3 regions of the Arthrobacter sp. T2-23 genome follow, and region 2 is predicted to be linked to each of the others. Evidence: predicted binding sites of a transcription regulator. Region 2 holds the regulator's gene; each other region holds the start of a gene.
The links. The regulator HrcA, encoded in region 2, represses chaperone genes, less so after heat shock. The targets are predictions, from matches to a motif close to TTNGCACTCGNNNNNNNCGAGTGCNAA.
Positions count from the first base shown of each region.

Region 1: the regulator HrcA is predicted to act here: its motif matches at 6,088-6,114, upstream of groES (co-chaperone GroES).
Region 3: the regulator HrcA is predicted to act here: its motif matches at 5,349-5,375, upstream of ACZ5Z0_RS13710 (FmdB family zinc ribbon protein).

Region 1 is NZ_AP027917.1:2,912,276-2,919,544, reverse strand. Features, by position in the region: gene guaB (IMP dehydrogenase) at 1-467, opposite strand, end outside; gene ACZ5Z0_RS13650 (acyltransferase family protein) at 649-2,751, opposite strand; gene ACZ5Z0_RS13645 (DUF389 domain-containing protein) at 2,889-3,857, shown strand; gene groL (chaperonin GroEL) at 3,942-5,552, opposite strand; gene groES (co-chaperone GroES) at 5,633-5,929, opposite strand; gene ACZ5Z0_RS13630 (hypothetical protein) at 6,506-6,919, opposite strand; gene ACZ5Z0_RS13625 (class I SAM-dependent methyltransferase) at 6,976-7,269, shown strand, end outside.
Region 2 is NZ_AP027917.1:186,508-193,776, reverse strand. Features, by position in the region: gene ACZ5Z0_RS00905 (PhoH family protein) at 1-669, opposite strand, end outside; gene ACZ5Z0_RS00900 (GerMN domain-containing protein) at 1,119-2,003, shown strand; gene ACZ5Z0_RS00895 (16S rRNA (uracil(1498)-N(3))-methyltransferase) at 2,054-2,833, opposite strand; gene dnaJ (molecular chaperone DnaJ) at 2,836-3,963, opposite strand; gene hrcA (heat-inducible transcriptional repressor HrcA) at 4,044-5,057, opposite strand; gene ACZ5Z0_RS00880 (DUF3097 domain-containing protein) at 5,302-6,156, shown strand; gene ACZ5Z0_RS00875 (DUF4870 domain-containing protein) at 6,278-6,697, shown strand; gene hemW (radical SAM family heme chaperone HemW) at 6,734-7,269, opposite strand, start outside.
Region 3 is NZ_AP027917.1:2,933,779-2,941,047, reverse strand. Features, by position in the region: gene ACZ5Z0_RS13745 (hypothetical protein) at 1-478, opposite strand, end outside; tRNA gene ACZ5Z0_RS13740 (tRNA-Ala) at 960-1,032, opposite strand; gene ACZ5Z0_RS13735 (SDR family oxidoreductase) at 1,080-1,880, opposite strand; gene ACZ5Z0_RS13730 (hypothetical protein) at 1,962-2,912, opposite strand; gene ACZ5Z0_RS13725 (GNAT family N-acetyltransferase) at 3,057-3,677, opposite strand; gene galU (UTP--glucose-1-phosphate uridylyltransferase GalU) at 3,682-4,587, opposite strand; gene ACZ5Z0_RS13715 (5-formyltetrahydrofolate cyclo-ligase) at 4,697-5,326, shown strand; gene ACZ5Z0_RS13710 (FmdB family zinc ribbon protein) at 5,435-5,686, shown strand; gene ACZ5Z0_RS13705 (RcpC/CpaB family pilus assembly protein) at 5,829-6,563, shown strand; gene ACZ5Z0_RS13700 (AAA family ATPase) at 6,655-7,269, opposite strand, start outside.

The DNA of each region.
Region 1 (7,269 bases), 800 kb from region 2:
AGGCGGATCGGGAAGTCGGATTCCGGCACAAAACGGGTGTCGCGGTTGGTGACGATGCCGAGCAGCCGCATGCCCTCATCCACGACCGGCAGCCCGGAGACCCGGTAGTGCGAGCAGATCTCATCCAGCTCGGCGAGGGTGGCCTCGGGGCCGATGGTGAGCGGGTTGGTGATCATGCCGGACTCGCTGCGCTTCACCCGGTCCACCTGGTCGGCCTGGTCGGCGATTGACAGGTTGCGGTGCACGACGCCTAGGCCGCCCTGGCGGGCCATGGCGATGGCCATCCGGGACTCGGTGACCGTGTCCATCGCGGCGGACAGCAGCGGGGTGTTCACGGTGATGCGCTTGGAGATCCGCGAGGAGGTGTCAGCTTCGGAGGGGATGACGTTGGTGTGTCCCGGCAGCAGCAGGACGTCGTCGTAGGTCAGGCCAACGAAGCCAAAAGGGTCGTGTTCTGGCTGGGTCATGAGTGCGCCTCTTACCTTGGGTTTCTGGGTTCACGGGTAGGGGTTGCAGCAGATGACCAGCCCGTCATTACGGGCGTGGCCTGTGCAGAAGTGTTGTGTAAATACTAGAACCTTGGCGGCAATCCCCATATTCCGGGCCGCGAATGTGAGCAACGGCATCCCGCGGGCGGCGCCGCGCGCGTCACTTCCAGCCGGTGGCGGCGAGCAACCGCTGCTCAAACATCGGGATCATGCTTTGCACGTACGTCTTGGTGAGGTGGTTGTCGTCCTTGTAGACGTAGACGTTCCCGACGACGGCGGGGCAGGTCCCGTCGGCGCAGATGAAGTCGCTCATGTCCATCAGGTGCAGCCCTGCGACCTTGCCCCGGTAGGCGTCCAGCGGCGAGGAGTCGGCCAGCGACTCCTGCAGCGGAACGTTGCAGGCCGCGGCATCGGTGCCCTTCTTCTGCACGCACTCGGGCATGTTCATGGTGAACCGGGGGTTGTCGCGCACGCCCACCACCTCCATCCCGGCGTCGGTGAACGGCCTGATGCCCTCAAGGTACTGCGGGACCTCGGTCTCGTACGGGGCGTCCTTGTGCGTGAGCGAGGCGACTGTGAAGACGGCGTCCGGCTTGTGTTCCAGGACGTACTGGGTGCTGGCCTTGTTGAAGGCGTTGCAGTCGGCGTCGCGCTCGGGCGATTCCCCGCCGAAGCGGCAGTTGCCCTTGAGCAGGGTGACGACTTCCCAGCCGTGGCTCTTGGCGATGGGGCCCAGCGCGGCCATGTACTGCTGGGCGTGCGAATCGCCGAGCACGACGATCCGCTTGGTCACCTTGTCCGGCTTACTGTTCTGCAGGCAGCCCGAGAGCAACGGGTCGCTGGGCATGTTCGCGTCGGTGCAGAGCCCGTCGATATCGGCCCACTCGTTCTTCAGGGCGGCCGGGCCGGGAATGATTTTGGCGGCCGGTGTCGGCTTGCCGGCGTTCTCCGGCGCCAGCGCGGCCGCGCCGGGGGTCAAGTCCCGGGGCTGGGCAGCCGCGGCGGCCTCGTCGGCCATCAGCTGGCTCTGCCATACGGTCACCGGGCCGGCCAGCAGGGCGCCGCAGGCGGCGATGACGACGGCGGTGCGCCAGGCCCGGCGCTGCGGCCAGTGCCAGTCGCGCAGCGGCTTCTCGACAAAGCGGGTGGTGAGGACGGCCAGCACCACGGAGGCGGCGACAATCGCGAGGCCCTGCACCAGGTTCGGCGCGCTGAGGCCCATCCCGGCCAGCGCCAGCACCAGCAGCGGCCAGTGCCAGAGGTAGAGGGCGTAGGAGTTGTCGCCGAGGGCAACCAGCGGACGCCAGGTCAGGAGCCGGTCGACGCCGAAGCGGCTGCCGCTCTGCCCGGCCACAATGATGGCTGCGGCGGCCAGCGTGGGCCACAGCGCGATGAAGCCGGGGAAGGACCGGTCCACGGTCAGCAGCAGCCCGCAGGAGAGCATCGCGGCCAGGCCCGCCCAGCCGAGTAGCACGCGCAGCGCCTTGCCCGGTTTCAGGTGCGGCAGCGCCAGGGCGAGCAGCGAGCCGAGGGCGAACTCCCAGAGCCGGGTGCGGGTGTCAAAGTAGGCATAGCCCTGGTTGCTGGCGGTCTGGTCGATCGAGTAGGCCAGCGAGGCGGCGAAGATGGCCCCGAATGCCAGGGCAAGGATCAGCCGGTAGTTCGCCACCCGCCCGCTTAGGTTCGTCCAGCGGCGCAGCGCCCGCTGCAGAACGCGGTGCAGCAGGGCGGCCCCGGCGAAGACCAGCGGCCAGAGCAGGAAGACCTGGCCCTGGATGGACAGGGACCAGAAGTGCTGCAGCGGGCTGGCACCGGAGTGGTCCTGGGCATAGTAGTCGACGGCGGTGTCGGCAAGCAGCCAGTTCTGCCGGTACAGCAGGGATGCCCAGGCCTGGTCGAGGATATCGGGCCAGCGGCTTGCCGGCAGGATGGCCCGGGTGCCGATCAATACCCCGAGCACCACCACGACGACGGCGGGCAGCAGCCGCTTGAGCAGGTGCAGCCAGTGGCTCAGCAGGCGAAGCGGCTTCCCACTCCCCACCTTCCGGGCGAAGCTCAGGGTCATCAGGAAGGCCGAGATCAGCAGGAAGATGTCTACCCCGCCGGAGACGCGGCCCAGCCACACGTGGTAGGTCACCACCATCAGGACGGCGAGCGCACGCAAGCCCTGCACCTCGGGCCGGTAGCCCGATTTGCGGCGCGCCGGCGACCCCGCAGACGCGGGCGCCGGCGACGGGCTGGCTGCCGCTTGCTCGTTCGACACTTCTGACCCCTCAGGCGCGGTTCCAAAAACATCGATGTTACCGAACCGTAATTTTTTGCGCCAATCGCCGGGAGGTCCAGTAGGGGCGCCGACTCAGCGGCAGGCCCTAGTCTGTAACGAGTCGAAGGAGGCAGCGAGTGATTGTGCAGTTACGGATATGTGTCCCGGAGCGTCTTTCCGGTGCCGTGGTGGACTGCTGTTCGGACGGGCTCGGTGTGGCGGAGGTGGCGCTGCACCCGGGCGCTTCGGTGCTGCCGCCGGGAGACGTCATCCTGGTCTTTATCGCGCGCGAATCCGTCGAGGCGCTGATCGAACGGCTGCACGCCCTGAACGTCCAGGAGGTCGGCTCCATCTCGGTGACCACTCCCGAGTTGTTGCTCTCCGACCGCGCGGACGAGGCGGTGGCGGCGGCCCCCGGCGAGGGCGCGGACGCCATGATCTGGGATGAGGTGTCCCGGCAGACCGGGGAGGACTCCAGGCTGACGTGGAGCTATCTGGCATTCCTCGTCCTGGCCACCCAGCTGGCCGCTATCGGGATCGTCACCGACTCGACCATCGCCATCGTGGGCGCCATGGCCGTGGGTCCCGAGTTCGGGCCGCTCGCCGCGCTGGCCGTGGCGCTGGTGCGTCGCCAGTGGCGGCTGGGACGCGGGGCGGCGCTGGCGCTCGGGGTCGGCTTCCCGGTTGCCATGCTCGCTGCGGCCCTGACGGCCTGGCTCTCCGTCCCGCTGGGGCTCTTTCCCGCCGACGCGCTGGACCGCGGCTCGGCGGTGGAGTTCATCTACCACCCGGGGCCGTATTCCCTGATTGTGGCCCTGCTGGCCGGAACTGCCGGTATGTTGTCCGTGATCGGCCGGCGGTCGGCGGCCCTGATCGGCGTCTTCATCTCCGTCACCACGGTCCCGGCAGCCGGATATGTCGCGGTGGCGCTGGTGCTGGGTGAGTACCAGAAGGCTGCGGGGTCCGCGTTGCAGCTTCTGCTGAACCTGGTTGGGATCGTCGTGTCGGCCGTGGCGGTGCTGCTGTTCTACCGGGTCATCACCAAGCGCCTGCCACGCGACGCCGCACCGCGGCTGCGGCGGAAGTCGCAGGCGCCCCGGCGCTGACCGGCCGGGCCAACGGGCCAACGGAAAGGACCGGACCAGCTCACGCTGGTCCGGTCCCTTTGTTGCACTGTGCCCTAAGGACGCTTAGTGCTGGTGTCCGGCGTGTTCGTCCTCGTCGGCCGGCTTCTCCACCACGAGGGTTTCGGTGGTGAGAACCAGCGCGGCGATGGAGGCCGCGTTGCGGAGGGCCGCACGCGTCACCTTGACGGGGTCGATCACGCCGGCGGCGATCAGGTCCTCGTACTCGCCGGTCTTGGCGTTGAAGCCCTGGTTGACGGCGGCTTCGGCGACCTTGGCAACGACGACATAGCCGTCGAAGCCGGCGTTCTGCGCGATCCAGCGCAGCGGCTGGGTCAGCGCGCGGCGGACGATGCCCACGGCGGCTGCCGCGTCGCCGTCGAGCGCCTGGACGGCCGGATCCTCGTCGAGCGCCTTGAGGGCGTGGATGAGGGCGGAACCGCCGCCGGCCACGATGCCTTCTTCGAGGGCAGCGCGGGTGGAGGACACGGCGTCCTCGATGCGATGCTTCTTTTCCTTCAGCTCGACCTCGGTGGCAGCGCCGACCTTGATCACGCCGATGCCGCCGGCCAGCTTGGCCAGGCGTTCCTGCAGCTTTTCCTTGTCCCAGTCGGAGTCGGTGCGGGTCAGCTCGGCGCGCAGCTGGGCGACCCGGGCCGCGACGTCCTCGGCGGAGCCGGCGCCGTCGACGATGGTGGTGTTGTCCTTCGTCACGGTGATGCGGCGCGCGGTGCCCAGCACCTCAAGGCCCACGGTGTCCAGGCTGAGGCCCAGTTCCGGGGAGACGACCTGCGCGCCGGTGAGGGTCGCGATGTCCTGCAGCATTGCCTTGCGGCGGTCACCGAAGCCCGGCGCCTTGACGGCGACGACGTTCAGGGTGCCGCGGATGCGGTTGACGATCAGCGTGGAGAGTGCCTCGCCGTCAACGTCCTCGGCGATGATGAAGAGCGGCTTGGAGCTCTGCAGCGCCTTCTCCAGCAGCGGCAGGAATTCCTGGACCGAGGAGATCTTGCCCTGGTTGATCAGGATGAGGGCGTCCTCGAGGACTGCTTCCTGGCGTTCCGCGTCGGTGACGAAGTACGGGGACAGGTAGCCCTTGTCGAACTGCATGCCCTCGGTGAGGACCAGCTCGGTCTGCGTAGTGGAGGACTCCTCGATGGTGATCACACCATCCTTGCCGACCTTGCCGAAGGCCTCGGCCAGGAGCTCGCCGACCTCGTCGCTCTGTGCGGAGATCGCGGCCACGTTGGCCACCTGGGTGCCCTCGACCGGGCGGGCGTTCTCAAGCAGGCGGGCGGCGACGGCCTCGACAGAGACCTCGATGCCGCGCTTGATCTGTCCCGGGGCGGCGCCGGCCGCAACGTTGCGCAGGCCTTCCTTGACCAGGGCCTGGGCGAGCACGGTGGCGGTGGTGGTGCCGTCGCCGGCGACATCGTTGGTCTTGGTGGCGACCTCCTTGGCAAGCTGTGCGCCAAGGTTTTCGTACGGGTCGTCCAGTTCGACTTCACGGGCGATGGTGACGCCGTCGTTGGTGATCGTGGGGGCGCCCCACTTCTTGTCCAGCACGACGTTGCGGCCGCGCGGGCCGAGCGTCACCTTGACCGTGTTGGCGAGCTTATCGATGCCGGCTTCAAGCGACCGGCGGGCAGCGTCGTTAAACGCAAGCTGCTTTGCCATGGTTTTGTCCTTTCAAGACAGAACCCCGCGCAGCCGTTCCGTTCAAAGCGAAGGAGCGGCGGCGCGGGGGTCCAAGAGAGTTACTTTACGACGATCGCCAGAACGTCGCGGGCGGACAGCACGAGGTACTCGACGCCGCCGGTCTTAACTTCGGTTCCGCCGTACTTGGAGTAGATGACAACGTCGCCGACGGCGACGTCGACGGGAACGCGGTTGCCGTTGTCGTCAAAGCGGCCGGGGCCTACTGCAACAACTTCGCCTTCCTGCGGCTTCTCCTGTGCGGAGTCCGGAATAACCAGGCCGGAAGCCGTGGTCTGCTCGGCTTCGAGCGGGCGGACAACAATACGATCCTCAAGAGGCTTAATAGAGACCGACACTCGGACCTCTCCTTTTCGTCAGCAAATTCGTGGACTATGAAGCGGTGATGCCATGGCGTACAGACCGTCGTCGCGGTGCCGGCAGTAGCTTGGCGGAGCGTGCTTCATGTGTTAGCACCCGCCTAGGGAGAGTGCTAATGACGACTCTATGTAAGGAGTTAGCACTCGGTCAAGGCGAGTGCCAGAAATTCGTCCCGGGTGAAGATCGGGCGAGACATGCCCATCCGGCGGCTTGGCGGACGGACATGCCGCCCAGGGCGCGGAGCTCGTGTCCATTGTTGGTGCTGAGCGCTGGGCATGCTCATTGCTGGTCCGGTGCGATGGACATTCCGTTCGGGAGCGATGGGCAGGTCCGTTGCTGGCCGCCACCGATGGACATACACGCAATATGTCCAGTGTTGGCCGCGAGGAACGGGCATGTCCGGAGTGGGTGGACCCAACCGGCGCCGCGCCAGGCCACGCCAATCCCCTACATCCCAGCGGGCTAAACACGCCAATGCCCAAAGTTCCAGCGGGCCAAGCGGGCAAAGCCCCCCATGCGGGCCCACCCGCCCAAGCAGGCCAACCCCGGGCGGCCTACTCCCCCGCGAGGTCCTCGTAGTCCCAGTCCTGGCCGTCGTCGTCCTCGTCGACCTGCGCGGAGGTGTTCCGTTCGCGGTAGAGCACAAAGCCGCCGGCGAGGGCAGCCAGTGCGCCGAGGACCAGGAAGATGATGCTTCCCACCCGGGCGGCGGCATAGGTGTCGCGGATGGCCCGCGCCTCGTCGGTGGCATCGGTGACGTCCTTGCCGCCAACGGAATACACGGTGGCGTTGAAGGAGTCGAGGGCGAAGATGATCACCAGCAGCGCCACGCAGACGACGGCCACCACACTGCCCGCAATCAGCGCGGGCCGGGCGAAACGGACCAGCCCCCGCCGGCCCGGATTCTCCCCGTCCCCCTGCTCCCGGGTGCCTGCCGCGCCGAAGTCCTCTGTGTCCCTGTCGTCCATGCCGTCCAGCCTATCGGTCGCGCCGGGCCTCCCGCGCCTGAACTACGCTTGATTGCATGGCTGAGACTACGCAGGACCAGATCGCCCCGCTTCTCAATCCGGAGGGCTGGGAGCTGCTGGCCTCGCTGGGCCCGTACCGCGAGGAGGAGGCCTTCCGGCTCAACGCCTCGCTCCGGAAGGCCGGCCATTCCCCCGAGCTGGTCTCGGCGGCACTCACGCAGTCCCGCCTGCGGACCAAGGCGGAGTCCAAGTTTGGCGAATTCGCCCGGCAGATGATTTTCACCCGGGCCGGGCTGGAGCAGGCCACTCGGCTCAACGTCGCGGCACGGCATGCGCAGCGGTTCGCCGAG
Region 2 (7,269 bases):
GTCGTGCAGGGCGTCGTAAAGCGGGCGCAGGTAGGGATCGATCTTGTCGCTCAGCGTGCCGGGCAGGAACCCCAACCGCTCCCCCGCTTCAACGGCCGGACGGGTCAGGATGATCCGGCTGACTTCTTTTTGCTGCAGCGCCTGGACGGCCTTGGCCATGGCCAGGTAGGTCTTGCCGGTACCGGCCGGGCCGATCCCGAAAATCACCGTGTTCGCGTCGATGGCGTCCACATAGTTCTTCTGGTTCAGGGTCTTGGGCCGAATGGTCTTGCCGCGGCTGGACAGGATGTTGAGCGTCAGGACGTCCACGGGGTTCTGCAGCGACTGGCTGCGCAGCATTGACACCAGCTGCTGCAGCACGGCCGGCGTGATGACGGTGCCGCGGGCCACCAGGCCGCGCACTTCGTTAAGCAGCCGCATGATCCGGGGCACGTCGGCGGACGGGCCGCTGATGGCAAGTTCGTTGCCACGGACATGGAAGTCGACGTCGGGGAACTGGGTTTCAATGAAGCGCAAGGCCTCGTCGTGGCTACCCAGGGACTGCACCATCTGGTCGGAGTTGTCGAACAGCACCACCTCCGTCCGCAGGCCTGGTAGGGAGTGGGGAAATTCCCCTGCGGTGCGCTCGCCCGCGCTGATCCGGGCCTTGCCGTTGGCTGCTTCAGTCATGGTGTTGGCCCGTGGGCCTCTGGTCCCCTCCAGCTCGGAAATGGTCGCCCGCCGTTGCCGGCCGACGGCCGTCCGGGCCATCAGCGCCGGGTTCCGGCGGGTCCTTCCATCTTACGCCAGCGTTGCCCGGTACCGGCGCGGGGGGCCTCCGCAACGCCATTAGGTATCAACTTCATATCGTCCTCATATCGTTCCCGTTGCAGTTCGCTGGCCGGTGCGGAAACCCGCCCGGAGCGCGGGCGTCCTGTGTAATGCTGGATTCGGCCCTGCCGGGCCCGACGCCGCCGTTCCTGTGACGGCCCGCGGGTATCCCGGCGCGGCGGACACCCGCCCGTCGAACACGCCCTGCGGGCACGGAGCGAACACACAACGAAGGGACAGCGGCCATCAGTCAGCGTGGAGTCATCAAGGCAGCAGGCCGGCGTACGCGCCGCGGGGTCCTGCTGCTGGTGCTGCCCGCCGCCCTGGCCCTTTCCGGCTGCGTCGCCACACCCCAGCCCGGAATCACCGACTCGGGTACCCCCACCCAGACGGTGCCGGGTCCAGCCCCCGGCGTCGCCACCACCAGCGCCCCGCTGGAATCCACGCAGGCGTCCAACAAGGCACCGGTCTACTGGATCGGACGCAGCAACAACAATGTCTTCCTGTACCGGGAATTCCGCGACGTCTCCGAGCAGGACAACCCCATCACGCGGGCCCTGCGGGTGATGATGTCGGAGAAGCCGCTGGACCCCGACTTCTTCACCCCGTGGCAGAATCCGAAAAAGCTGGCCACCTCGATTTCAGGCAAAAACGTCATCACCGTGGATGTGTCCGCAGACGCGTTCAACAGCAACGTCGACGCCGACATGGCGGAACGCGCCATCCAGCAGCTGGTCTACACGGCCACGGCGGCGGGGGCCAGCGCGGGCTTGACGGACGCCGGGCAGCAGATCCAGGTCGTCATCCTCGTGGACGGGCACACCGACTATGTGGCCTTCAACCGGGTGCGGCTTGGTGCGCCGACGTCGCGCAGCGCCGGGATGGTAGCGCCCGTGTGGATTATCGATCCGCAGGAGGGCACCGAGGAAGCCGACGGAGCCGTGAAGTTTTCCGGCCGCAGCACGGTCCCGGGCGGCAAGTTGCGCTGGGAGATCCTGCGGGTCGACGGCACCACCAAGACCCCTTACCTGAACGGCAATATGACCGCCTCCGCCGACGGCGCGCAGGCCGGCCTGTTCAACTTTTCGCTGAACCTCGGGCCCGGGAGCTATGAGGCCCGGGTATCGCAGGTGGATCCCACCGGCGCGGTGCAGGACCTGAACGTCGATACCCGCGGGTTCACCGTCCGCTAGTCCCGTCGCCCGGTGGCTACCAGCGTCCGGCGGCTACCAGCGTCCGGCGGCTACCAGCGTCCGAGGATGTCGCTCGCCAGCACGGTGGCGGCGGGCCCGGCCGTGGACGAACGCAGCACAAGGTGGCCCAGCAGGGCGGTCACGGCGCCCGCGTCACACAACCGGGTGACCTCGCGGGGGCTGATGCCGCCCTCCGGACCCACGATCAGGAGCACCTCGCGCGGCTTGCCACCGTCCCCTGCCCCTTGCCCGTCTCCGAGCCAGGCTTCCAGCACCTGCCGCAGCGGCCGCACGGCGTCCTCGTGCAGGATGATGGCCAGGTCCGCGGCCGCGACGGCTGCCTGCAGCCCGCCGCCGTCGACGGCGTCCCGGACCTCCGGGATCCAGGCGCGGCGCGCCTGCTTCGCGGCTGCCGTCACCACCGACTGCCACTTGGCGTGAGCCTTGGCCGCGCGTTCGGGCTTCCACCGGACGATCGACCGCTCCGCCTGCCAGGGCACGACGGCGTCAATGCCCAGTTCCGTGGCCGTTTCGGCGGCGAGTTCGTCGCGGTCGCCCTTGGCCAGCGCCTGCACGAGGACCAGCCTGACGTCGGGCCTGGCCTCGGTGCTGGCCTCGACGCATTCGACCGTCAGTTCCTGCGGGGCGACGTCGGTGACGGTGCCGGTGATGCGCGTGCCGGCGCCGTCGGCGAGGTCAACCGCCTCCCCGACGGCCAGCCGCTTGACTGTCACCGCATGGCGCGCCTCGGCGCCCGTGAGGACGAACGTTTTGCCCGGGGCCTGCTGGTCCAGGGATCCCGCGGGGGTGAAGAAGACCGGGTTACTCACCGCTACAGGTTACCGAGCCGGTCCCGGAGCTTGGCGAAGACGCCGCCGCTGGCGGCGAGCTTGCCTTCGGTGAACTGCTCGCCGCGGAGTTTGGCGAGCTGGCGGAGCAGCTCCTCCTGGGCGGCGTCGAGCTTGGCCGGGGTGTCCACCTGCAGGTGGACCTTGAGGTCGCCGCGGCCGTAGCCGCGCAGGTGCGTCACGCCCAGGCCGCGCAGCGTGATGACTTCGCCGGACTGGGTACCGGCTTTGACGTCGATTTCCTGCTGCCCGTCGAAGGTCTCCAGGGTCAGCTCCGTGCCCAGGGCGGCCGCGGTCATCGGGATGTTGAGGCTCGCGTGCAGGTCATCGCCTTCCCGCAGGTAGGTCGGATCGTTGTTGACCCGGATCTCGACGTAGAGGTCACCGGCCGGGCCGCCGGCCGGACCGGCCTCGCCCTGGCCGGAGAGCTGGATTCGGGTGCCGGTGGCGACGCCGGCCGGGACCTTGACGGTCAGGGAGCGGCGGCTGCGGATCCGGCCTTGGCCGGCGCACTCGTTGCACGGGTCCTTGATGACGGTGCCGAAGCCCTCGCAGCTGCCGCAGGGGGCGGAGGTCATGACCTGGCCAAGGATGGAGCGCACGGCGCGCTGGACCTGGCCGCTGCCGCCGCAGATGTCGCAGCGTTCGGGGTGGCTGCCCTCGCGGCAGCAGGAGCCCTCGCAGGTGGGGCAGGTGACGGCGGTGTCCACCTCGAGCTTCTTGTTGACGCCGAACACGGCGTCGCGGAGCTCGATCCGGACGCTGATCAGCGCGTCCTGCCCGCGGCGGACCCGGGATGCGGGGCCACCCTGGCCGCCGGCGCCGCCGAAGAAGGTCTCGAAGATGTCCTGGAAAGCGAAGCCCTGGCCGGCGTAGCCGCCGCCGAAGCCGTTGTCCGTGCCGTTCTCGTTGCCCGTGGTGTCGTAGACCCGGCGCTTCTGCGGATCGGACAGCACCTCGTAGGCGTGCGTGACCGCCTTGAACCGCTCGGAAGCGTCGTCCCCGGGGTTAACGTCCGGGTGCAGGGAACGCGCGAGTTTGCGGTAGGCCTTCTTGATTTCTTCCCCCGTCGCTTCGCGGGAGACTCCAAGAACGTCGTAGTGGCTGCTCAAAGTGTGTATCTCTTCCTTTTTGTACTGCCGGTGGGGCACTGCCTGCGACAGGCAAGACGTCTGGTAGCGGGACCGGGCTGTCAGGGCCCGAGGATCCTCGAAAGGTAACGGGCCACCGCACGGACGGCGGCCATGGTGGTGGGATAGTCCATCCGGGTGGGTCCGAGCACGCCGACCTTGGCGGTGGCATCCGGGCCGTAGCCGGTGGCCACCACCGAGGCTTCGGAAAGACCGTCGTAGGGGTTCTCCCGGCCGATGCTGACGGTGACGCCGCGGGGGTCCTGCGCCATGTCGCTGAGCAGGCGCAGCATCACCACCTGCTCTTCGAGCGCCTCGAGCACCGGGCCGATGCTGAGCGGGAAGTCCACGTTGGACCGGGCCAGGTTGGCCGTCCCGGCCATGACCATCCGTTCCTCCCGGCTGCTCGCCGCCAGCGACTCGAGCCCCCGGGCGAGGGCCTGCGCGGCGCCGCGCCGGGCCGGCGGACAGCTGTCCGCGACGGACTGCAGCGACTGCGGCAGCAGGCTCAACGGGGTCCCCGAAAGCCGGGCCAGGAACAGGGTGCGCAGTTCCGCGAGGGCATCGTCGCCGAGGTTCTGTCCGACGTCGATCACCCGCTGTTCCACCTTGCCGGTGTCCGCGATCAGCACGGTCAGCACCTTGCGCGGTGCGAGCAGCACGAATTCGACGTGCCGGACCCTCGCCCTGCTCAACAGGGGATACTGCACGACGGCGACCTGGTTGGTCAGCTGCGAGAGCAGCCGCACCGTCCGGTCCAGCACGTCGTCGAGGTCGTCGGAGCCCTCGAGCAGGGCTTGGATGGCGCGCCGCTCCGCCAGCGACAGCGGTTTGACGGCGGAAATCTGGTCCACGAACAGGCGGTAGCCCTTGTCGGTGGGGATCCGCCCGGCGCTGGTGTGCGGCGCCGTGATCAGGCCCTCGTCTTCCAGGGCCGCCATGTCATTGCGGATCGTGGCGCTGGAGACCCCAAGATGGTGCCGCTCCACGAGGGCCTTGGACCCCACCGGTTCCCGGGAATGGACGTAGTCCTCCACGATGGCGCGCAGCACTTCAAGTTTGCGTGGCTCGCTCACGCCCCACCTCCAATCAACCGTTTTCCGCTGAGCCGGTGCCGGCGGGCGGTGCGGGACGCGCCCGGGAAACCCGCTGTTAGCACTCGACATGCCTAAGTGCTAACCAGTCTAATATGAGTCGCGCCGTTGTTAGCATTGGATTCGCTGCGGGCGTGACCGCCGGAAGAGGTGTTTCCGGGCACACCGCAGGCCGCGGGACCGTTCCCTCCCCCGAAACTTCCGAGTGCAAAGCAGTGTGTAGCAGATGACGTACCAGAATTGGGGCCCGCAGGATCTGTCCGCCCCTGCCAAGGCCCAGCTGCCGGAAATACCGGTGGAACGCGGCATGGTGCTGGAGGATGTGCAGTCCGGCTGGGTCGGCGCCGTGACCCGGGTGGAGAAGTCCGGCGGCATGCACGTGGTGGCCCTCGAAGACCGGCGCGGCAAGTCCCGCTCCTTCCGGCTCGGCTTCGGCTTCCTGCTGGAAGGCCAGCCCATCCGGCTGATGCCGCCCGCCCCTCGGGCCGCCGCCGCGGGCGCCGGGGCCGGGGCCCGCACGGCCTCGGGTTCGGTCCGGGTGGCCGGCCAGCGCGCCCAGGTCGCCAAGGCGAGCCGGATCTGGGTGGAAGGCAAGCACGATGCCGAACTCGTGGAGAAGGTCTGGGGTGATGACCTGCGGGTCGAGGGCATCGTCGTCGAGCCGCTGCATGGCATCGACGACCTCGCGGCGGCCGTGAAGGAGTTCGGGCCGGGCCCGGGCCGCCGTCTTGGTGTGTTGGTGGACCACCTTGTGCCGGATTCCAAGGAGTCCCGGATCGCCGACGCCGTCATGGCCTCCCCCGGTGCCGCCGGCAACGTGCTGATCGTGGGGCACCCCTACGTGGACGTGTGGCAGGCCATCCGCCCGGCCGTGCTGGGAATTGAGCGCTGGCCGGTGATTCCGCGGGGGGTGGACTGGAAGACCGGGATCCTGACGGCCTTCGGCTGGCCGCACAGCACCAAGGAGGACATCGGCCTGGGCTGGCAGAAACTCCTCGGCGCGGTCCGCAGCTACGCGGACCTGGAACCGTCGCTGCTGGGCCGGGTGGAGGAGGTCATCGACTTCCTCACGGTGCCGTAGCCGCCTCGCCGTGCTTCAGTTCGCGGCCCGAGCAAGTATTCTTGGAGCGGCGCCCGCTGTGTTTGTTGCGGTCGCCGCCCGTACAAGTACTAATGCTCCACCGCAATCCAAAGGACGAAACGTGGCAGAAGATGCACGCGAACACACGGACCACCAGGCCGGCCATGGCGAGTCGCAGTACCACGGCGTGCCCGCTAATGCCCTCCCGCTGACCGCGAGCGAGGACCGGCAGTGGGCCACCCTGGCGCACTTTGGCGGCATTCTGGGCTGCATCCCTTCGCTGCTGATCTACCTGATCTTCAAGGACCGCGGCCCGTTCACGGCGCAGGAGTCCAAGGAAGCCCTCAACTTCACGCTGCCGCCCACGATTGCCGCGATGCTCGCCAATCTCCTGGTCTTCGTCCCCGTGGTCGGCAACCTGTTCGCCGTGCTGGCCACGGCCATCTGGCTTGCCCTCGCCTGCTTCTCCGTTGCCGCCGGCATCCACGTCAACCGCGGCCAGCCCCACCGTTACGAGTACAACCTCCGCTGGATCAAGTAGCGCGAACGTCCACTTCAGGCCCGGGAAAACGTCGACCTAGTCAGGCAGGATCCTGCGGACCACCGCGTCGGCCAGCAGGCGCCCCTTGAGCGTGAGCACCAGGCGTCCCTTGAAGGCTTGGACCGGGTCCACCAGCCCGTCGGCAATCAGCCCGGCCACGGCGTGCCGCCCGGTATCCCCCAGCCCGCCCAGGCCCGGGATCTCCAAACCCGTAACCAGCCGCGCCTCGAGCATGACGCGCTCGACGTTGCGGGTCTCCGAATCCAGGGTTTCCCGGCCGGCGGCGGGCGACACCCCTGATCCCAGACGTGCGGCATAGGCGGTGGGATGCTTGACGTTCCACCAACGCACCCCGCCTACATGCGAATGCGCGCCGGGCCCGACGCCCCACCAGTCGTCCCCGCGCCAGTAGGCCAGGTTGTGCCGGCAGGCCTGCCCGGGAGTGCGCGCCCAGTTGCTGACCTCATACCAGCCCAGGCCGGCAGCGGAAATTAGTTCGTCGGCAAGCTCGTACTTGGCGGCATGGTCGTCGTCGTCGATCCCCGGGACCTCGCCGCGGCGGATCTGGGCGG
Region 3 (7,269 bases), 780 kb from region 2:
GCTCACCCTGCTCGTCGCGATGCTCTCCGGCGTTCGCCTGACCGGCTTCGTTGTTCCCGTCCGCGTGCTCCCCGACCTCGCCGACCTCGACCTCGCCGACCTCGCCTGCCTCGTTGGCTTCAGCGGGCTCGGATGCGGCCGGGGCCGGAGCGACAGGTGCCGGAGCCAAGGGAGCCGTGGCCACCGGGGCTGGAGCTGCCGGGTCCGTCCCTGGTGCCGACGGGATCGCAGCCGGGGACGTGGTCGCCGGAGCGGGCGCAACCGGTGCCGGAGCTGCCGGAGCGGTGGTCGGGGTAACCGTCGGGTCGGTCGTGGCCGACGGGACCGGCGTCACCGTGGTGACGGCCGGATCACTCGGGGCGACTGTCGCGGTGGAAGCGATTGCTGCGCCGGCGCCGCCGGTGGCGACCACCGAAGCTACAACAACCACTTTGCCGGTGGTACCAAGGGCGCCGAGAAGAGAGAAGATTCCTGCCATGAGTGTTGGTCCTTCCTGAAGACCTACTTGAGTGTGCCAGGCCGCCCCCGCGGCCATCCGGGCGCCACGTTACCCGACAGATCGAAATACGTCAGAGCGTTCTCGCAATACTGGGCCGATCCTTGGCAATTCCTGCGTCACGGGCCGACAGCACCTCCCGGGCGACGTGCTGGACGGACCCCGGGTGCGTTCGGGAACGCGAACTTCACCGTATACAAACCGGTAGAGGGAGGCTTTGGATCAGCCGATGGTCTTGGCGGCGTGCGAGGCATTCGTGCCTTCGGCAATGAGACGGGCACGGTAGAGCTACTCCGCATCAACGCGGCTCTTCCGCGTCCGCATCGGGATCCGCGGCTTCGCTAGGCTGACCCACCTCGCACACAAGGCCTGTCTCGCGTTGGGTTCATTGAGTCGTCTACCGGCCCAACGTGTCATCAAAGTGTTTAATGCAACTCGCGGTCTCAAGGACCCCTGCAAATTGTGGAGCTAAGGAGATTCGAACTCCTGACCTCTTCGATGCGAACGAAGCGCTCTACCAACTGAGCTATAGCCCCGCAACAACGCCGCTCCCGAGGGGAACGGCGCTATCAACGTTCTTAGGCTACAAACTATCCGCCCGCATTGCCAGCCAGCCCTCAAATGTCTGCGTGCCGTGTCGTTCTTCGGGCACCAGATTCAGGCCCGCCCGCAGGTACCTGCCCATCCCTCCGGGCAGCGGCAGCTCCACGAGACGGCCGCGCGCACCCGTTGCCCGCTGCCAGGAACGTGCCAGCTCGCGCATGTCCACAATCTCGGGACCGCCGATGGTCCGGACGCGATGCCGGACGCCGGAAGGGGCTTCCAGTGCCGCCGCCAACAGGGCAGCCGCCACTTCGGAGTGGGCGATCGGCTGTAACCGGGCTCCCTTCACCACAGGAACCAGCCGGATCCTCGCGCCGGCGGCAAATACGCCTGCCAGCAGGGAATGGAACTGAGTGGCGCGGAGCACCAGGGTCTCGAGCCCGGACTGCTCATAGACCCTTTCCTTCGCCGCCTTGGACCGGTAGTAGCCGACGCTGCTGCGGTCGCAGTTGACGATTGAGAGCATCACCGCCCGCTCCACGCCGGCGTCCTGGGCTGCGGCCAACAACCGTCCGCCGCCAGCGGCGAAATTCTTCAGCGCCTTGCCCGTGAGCCCCTCAAGGCAATCGACGACGACGACGACGCCGGCCAGCGCCGCCGCCAGCCCCTCCCCCGTGGTGACGTCGCCGCGGAAGTACTCGGCGCCGTCGTCGTGTCCGGCGGTGCCCGGCGCTGGCGGATTGCGGCTGAGCACGGCCACCCGGTGCCCGCCGGCGACAGCCTGGCGCACCACTTCGCGGCCCACCTGCCCGGTTCCCCCGGCAACGCAGATGCTAGTCATGCGCCTCAGGCTACCTGCCGCGGGCAACAAAAAGCCCCGGACGGCCGAAATAACGGGTCTGTCCGGGGCGGAAGTCCAGGGTCAGGCGCGGCGACGCTGCAGTACGTCGTCGAGGTTGCTGAGCGCGCTTTGGCCCTTGCCCAGCGGCTTCGAGTCGGGGGCGGCGGTCTCCGGCTGGCGCACGGTGGCCTGCTTGAGCGACGGTTTGCCCACCGCCTTCGGGGCTTCCGGCAGGTCCAGTGGTTGCGGAGCGGCGCGTTCGGCCTTGGGCGCCTCGACATAGGTCGGCTTCGGCACCTCCACGGGCTCCCAGCTGGAGCCCTCGGCGGAGCCTGGATCGCCGACGCGGCGGACAGAGGTATCGCCGGATGCGGCGGCCTCGGCCAGAGCGGCCTGGCGCAGTTCGTCGGCCGTCAGGGGTTTGGGGGCTGGCTTGGGTGCCGCGGCGCCGGCTTCGGCGTCGAACAGCGGGCTTTCTTTCGCCGGAACCGCGGCACGGACGGAATCGGCCCGGTCAGCGGCCGGCGCCGTGGAGGCCCCGTGCGCCGGAGCGCCCATGGCCGAGCGGAACGCGGCATTGAGCTTCCGCCGGCGGTCCCGGACGGCAAGCCTGCGCAGCACCACGACGGCCACGACGGCTCCGAGCAAGGCGAAGACGGCAAGCCAGCCCGAGCCCAGGCCGAAGAGCCGCAAGGCGGCGGACACGACGCCGGTCAGCAGCGAGAGCAGTCCGGCCAGGGCAAGCACCAGCCGACCGTAACGGATCCGGAATGCCGGGCCGGCCGCTGCGGGCTTCCGGTGGCCGTCGGGCTCAACGGAACCCGGGGCGGACTCGGGGCGCTGCGTACTCGTCATCGGTTTCTCCTGCGGGGCCGTCATCGTCAGGACGGATCCGGCTTGGGGGTCTGCTTTTCCTACGTCGGCGGCATCCATCAGGAGCTCGCCCGCCGGCTGCAGCTGGGGGCGGCCGTTCCGGAGCATGTAGGGAGCCACCCATACGATCCAGAGCGCAACAGCAATGACAAGGATCACTGAGCTGCTAAGAGGGAAGTCCACAATCAAAACCGTATGAGCAAGACGGCAGAGCAGGCGGCATTGCCGGCGGTGTGTCGCAAGGCAACTGCCAAAACACTGGAATAATGACGAAAGCGCTGGTCAGGCTGGGGTATCCGGCCGTTACGCCGGGCGGTTTTCCAGCCACCGCGCCAAGAGCCCCTCGGGCACTTCCTCGGCGGTCAAAGCGAAGCTGCGATGGTCCGCCCACTGTCCGTTGATATGCAGGAAACGCGGGCGGTACCCCTCGTCGCGGAACCCGAGTTTCTCCACTACGCGCAGGCTGGGACGGTTTTCCGGGCGGATGTTGATTTCCATTCGGTGCAGCCCCAGGGTGCGGAAGCAGTAGTCCGTAGCCATCGCCACGGCTGTCGGGGCGATGCCCTGGCCCGCGCGGTCCTGGTCCACCCAGTACCCGAGCGTGGCCATCATGGCCGAACCCCAGACAATCGACGAGACCGTCAGTTGCCCCACGATCACCGGTTCCTTGAAGCCCGGGGTCCAGGCCGCAATGACGAAGGGCAGCGCCGTGGCCTGGGCGGCCTGCGCCTTGAGCGAGCGCACCATCTGGCGGTAGTCGGGCAGCCCGCCGCCTGGTACCGGGTTGGAGGCTTCCCAGGGGGCCAGCCACTTGTCGTTGCGGGCCCGCACTTCACTCCACTCCTTGCGGTCCCGGTACCGGATCGGGCGCAGCACGATGTCGCCGCACTCCAGTGTCACCGGCCAGGCGAAGCTGCCCCCCACTGGATTATTTGGTCAGGCTGGAGGCGAACCCGGGCAGCCAGTCGCGCAGGCCGGGGCCCAGGTCCTCGCTGTCGCAGGCGAGCCGGACGCAGGCCTTGAGGTAGCTCAGCTTGTCCCCGGTGTCGTATCGGCGGCCACGGAAGACCACGCCGTACACGCCGTAGCCTTCCCCCTCGCCGGCGGAGAGTTCCTGGAGGGCGTCGGTGAGCTGGATTTCGCCGCCGCGGCCGGGCTCGGTGCGCTCGAGGACCTCGAACACCGCCGGGTGCAGGACGTAGCGGCCGATGATGGCCAGGTTGGAGGGTGCCTCGTCCACGTCGGGCTTCTCCACGAGCTGCTTGATTCGGACGTATTCCTCGCCCTCGACGGCCTCGACGTCGGCGCAGCCGTAGGAGCTGATCTGGGAGGGGTCGACCTCGATCAGGGCGACGACGGAGCCGCCGGTCTTGGCCTGGACCTCGATCATGGTGCTGAGCAGTTCGTCGCGGGCGTCGATGAGGTCATCACCGAGCAGGACGGCGAACGGTTCGTGGCCGACGTGCTGCTTGGCACGCAGCACCGCGTGGCCGAGGCCCATCGGGTCACCCTGGCGGACGTAGTGGATGTCGCCGAGGTTGCTTGCAGCCTGGATGGATTCCAGCTTGGCGGTGTCGCCCTTGGCTTCCAGCGTTGCCTCCAGGGTGGGCACGCGGTCGAAGTGGTCCTCAAGGGCCCGCTTGTTGCGTCCGGTGATCATCAGGATGTCATTGAGGCCCACGTTGACGGCTTCCTCGACGACGTACTGGATGGCAGGCTTGTCCACAACGGGCAGCATTTCCTTGGGCATCGCCTTGGTGGCGGGAAGGAAACGGGTGCCGAGGCCCGCTACGGGGATGACGGCCTTGCGAACAGAGGCGTTGGGTGTAATCACTCGACTAATCTAGCGGAGGGGTCAAATCTTCAGGTAATTGTCCCCCGCCGGCAAGGCTGCAGCGGCCACCCAGCCAGACGGCGCCGCCTAGCCGAAAGGACACCCGCACATGAGCGCCAAGGACGAGATCCGCTCCCGCCACCGACGGGGCCGGGCCGCCCTCTCGCAGCCCGAGCTGGACGCCGCCGGAGCGGCAATCGCCCGCCACGGGCTCGCCTGGGCATCCGGGCTGGCCGACGGCGGGAAGCGCACCTTCGCGGCCTACCTCGGCGTCGGCTCCGAACCCCCCACCCTGCCCCTCCTGGCCGCGCTGCACGGCGCCGGCCACCGGGTACTGCTTCCGGTCTGCGAACCGGCCCTGGCGCTGAGCTGGGTGTATTGGACTCCGGCCTCAGAGTTTGTCCGCAGCCGCTACGCCCCCATCCAGGAGCCTGTCGGCGCCCGGTTCGATACCTCCGTCATGCTCGGCGTGGCCGGGATCTTCCTGCCGGCCACGGCCCTGGACCGCGACGGCAATAGGATCGGCCAGGGCGGCGGTTACTACGACAAGTTCCTGGCCGCCCTCGGGGACCTGCCGTGGGGCGTCCCGGTGTCCGAGACCGGCCCTCTGCCGACAGCGGCCATCGTGTACGACGCAGAGGTGCTGGCCGCCGGCAGCATTCCCGCGGAGTCCTTCGACCGGAAGGTTGCCGCCGCGCTGACCCCGGGCGGCCTCATCCGGCTTTCCGCGCTACCCTAGGCACGCCCGCCGGGTGATAGAATTGGCACTCAGGCCCTGCGACTGCTAACGCCGTAGTTTTCGGCGAGCAGCCCGGGACCTGCTCGTTTGTCCCAGAGGAGGAACCCAGTGCCCACGTATGCATACGCTTGCAAGGACTGCAGCCACGCCTTCGAGATCGTGCAGTCCTTCACGGATAGCTCGCTGACGTCCTGCCCCGAGTGCGAGGGGACCCTGCGCAAGAAGTTCAACAGCGTCGGCGTCGTCTTCAAGGGCTCCGGTTTTTACCGGACCGATTCCCGCGACTCCAAGGGCAGCGCCGTGGCCCCTGCGGCCGCCCCGGCAGCACCCGCCGCTTCGGCTTCCGCCGCCGCCAGCTAGGTCCGCCAGCTAGGTCCGCCGACGCCGGTACCCGGCGCGCTCGGCTACTATGCCGTCCCCTGCGGGGTGGTCCCGCTGCGTTTTATCCACATGGCCGTGCCAGTGACTGCCCCGCCGCGCGGGGCGGCCATAGCGTGGTGCCATGGCCCGCAGTCTCCGCCCACCGCTCGCAACCCCACGGTCCCGGCCGACCCGCGCCGCCCTTGGGTCCGGCGGTGTCCGTAAAATCCAGCCGACGAGGCGCCTCCGCGGCTGGCTCCGGCGCAACCGGAGGCTGGCTGTCGCCCTCCTGCTGTGCCTCGCCACCGGACTGGCCGTGCAGCAACTGACGCCCGCACCAGATTCAACTGTTTCGGCGTGGGCCGCGGCCAAGGATCTCCCGGCCGGCAGGGTGCTGGCGACCTCCGACCTCGTCGCCGTCCAGATCCCGCCCGCGGCACTCCCCGGCGGCACTCTCGACCGGACCGTGCTGGAGGGCAAACAGCTCGCCGTTGCCCTTCGGAAGGGCCAGCTCCTGGCGGACTCCCTACTTGTCGGCCCGGGGCTGCTGGCCGGCAGCCCGCCGGGCGCGGCCGCCGTGCCGCTTCGGATGGCCGACCCCGCCTCCATCCAGCTGGTCTCCCCCGGCCAGCTCATCAATGTGGTGATGACCAGCGGCAGCGGCCCGGAGCAGGCCGCGCCGTCCCAGCTGCTCGCCTCGGCGGTTCCGGTGCTGTGGACTTCCGCCCGCGGCGGCAGGACCGGCCATTGGCTCGACACCGCAGAGACCGACGGGCTGATCGTGGTGGCGGCAAACCCGGACCAGGCCGGACGACTCGCCGGGGCATCCACGCAGGGCAAGTTGTTCTTTGTCCTGGTCGGGTCCGGGACCGGCTAGCCGGATAGCCAGGCACCGGACCGGTCAGCCGGAGCGCGCGGGCCGTTCAGCCCGGGTGTGCGGGCCGTTCAGCCGGAGCACCGGCCGGCGTTCAGCCCCAGTGCGGAGGCTTCTGTTCCTGCAACCAGGCGTCATGGTCATAGCTGCCGGGCTGGTCGCCCCAGCGCCGGGGATCGTCCTCAGCAGCCTTGTTGGGCAGCACTCCCCCGGCGGCCGGCCGCTGCCGCGTGTCGGCGGGCACCGCTTCCCGGGCGGGGGCATCCCGAGACGTGGCCTCTGGAGCGCTCTGGTCACGGTCGCCGCCGCGGGTGTTGTTGTTCTGGTTGTCGCCGTCTGCGTTCATGCCGCCGCCCTCCTTGTTGCCAATAGCTGATTCCTGCCCGCGGTCACCGTCCGCGGACCACCCCTGGGGCGCAGTGGCGGATCCGCCGTAGCTGTGCCGCCCGTCCTCGACGCTCAGGTTTTCAATGTCATCGGAAAAGCCCGGCGAGCTGCGCAAGCGGCTGGGTGCCACGGGCTTCTCCAGGCCGAGGTAGCCGCCGATCCGGTCCGCGCAGGCCGACGGATCGGTAAACACCTCTATGGTCCATAGTGGCATGTAGCGCCAGCCCATACGCTCCAGCAGCTGCGGACGGAGGCGGCTGCGCTCACGCACGCTCATCCGCCGGTACCGCTCGGTGCCGTCGGACTCGATGGCCACCGGGCT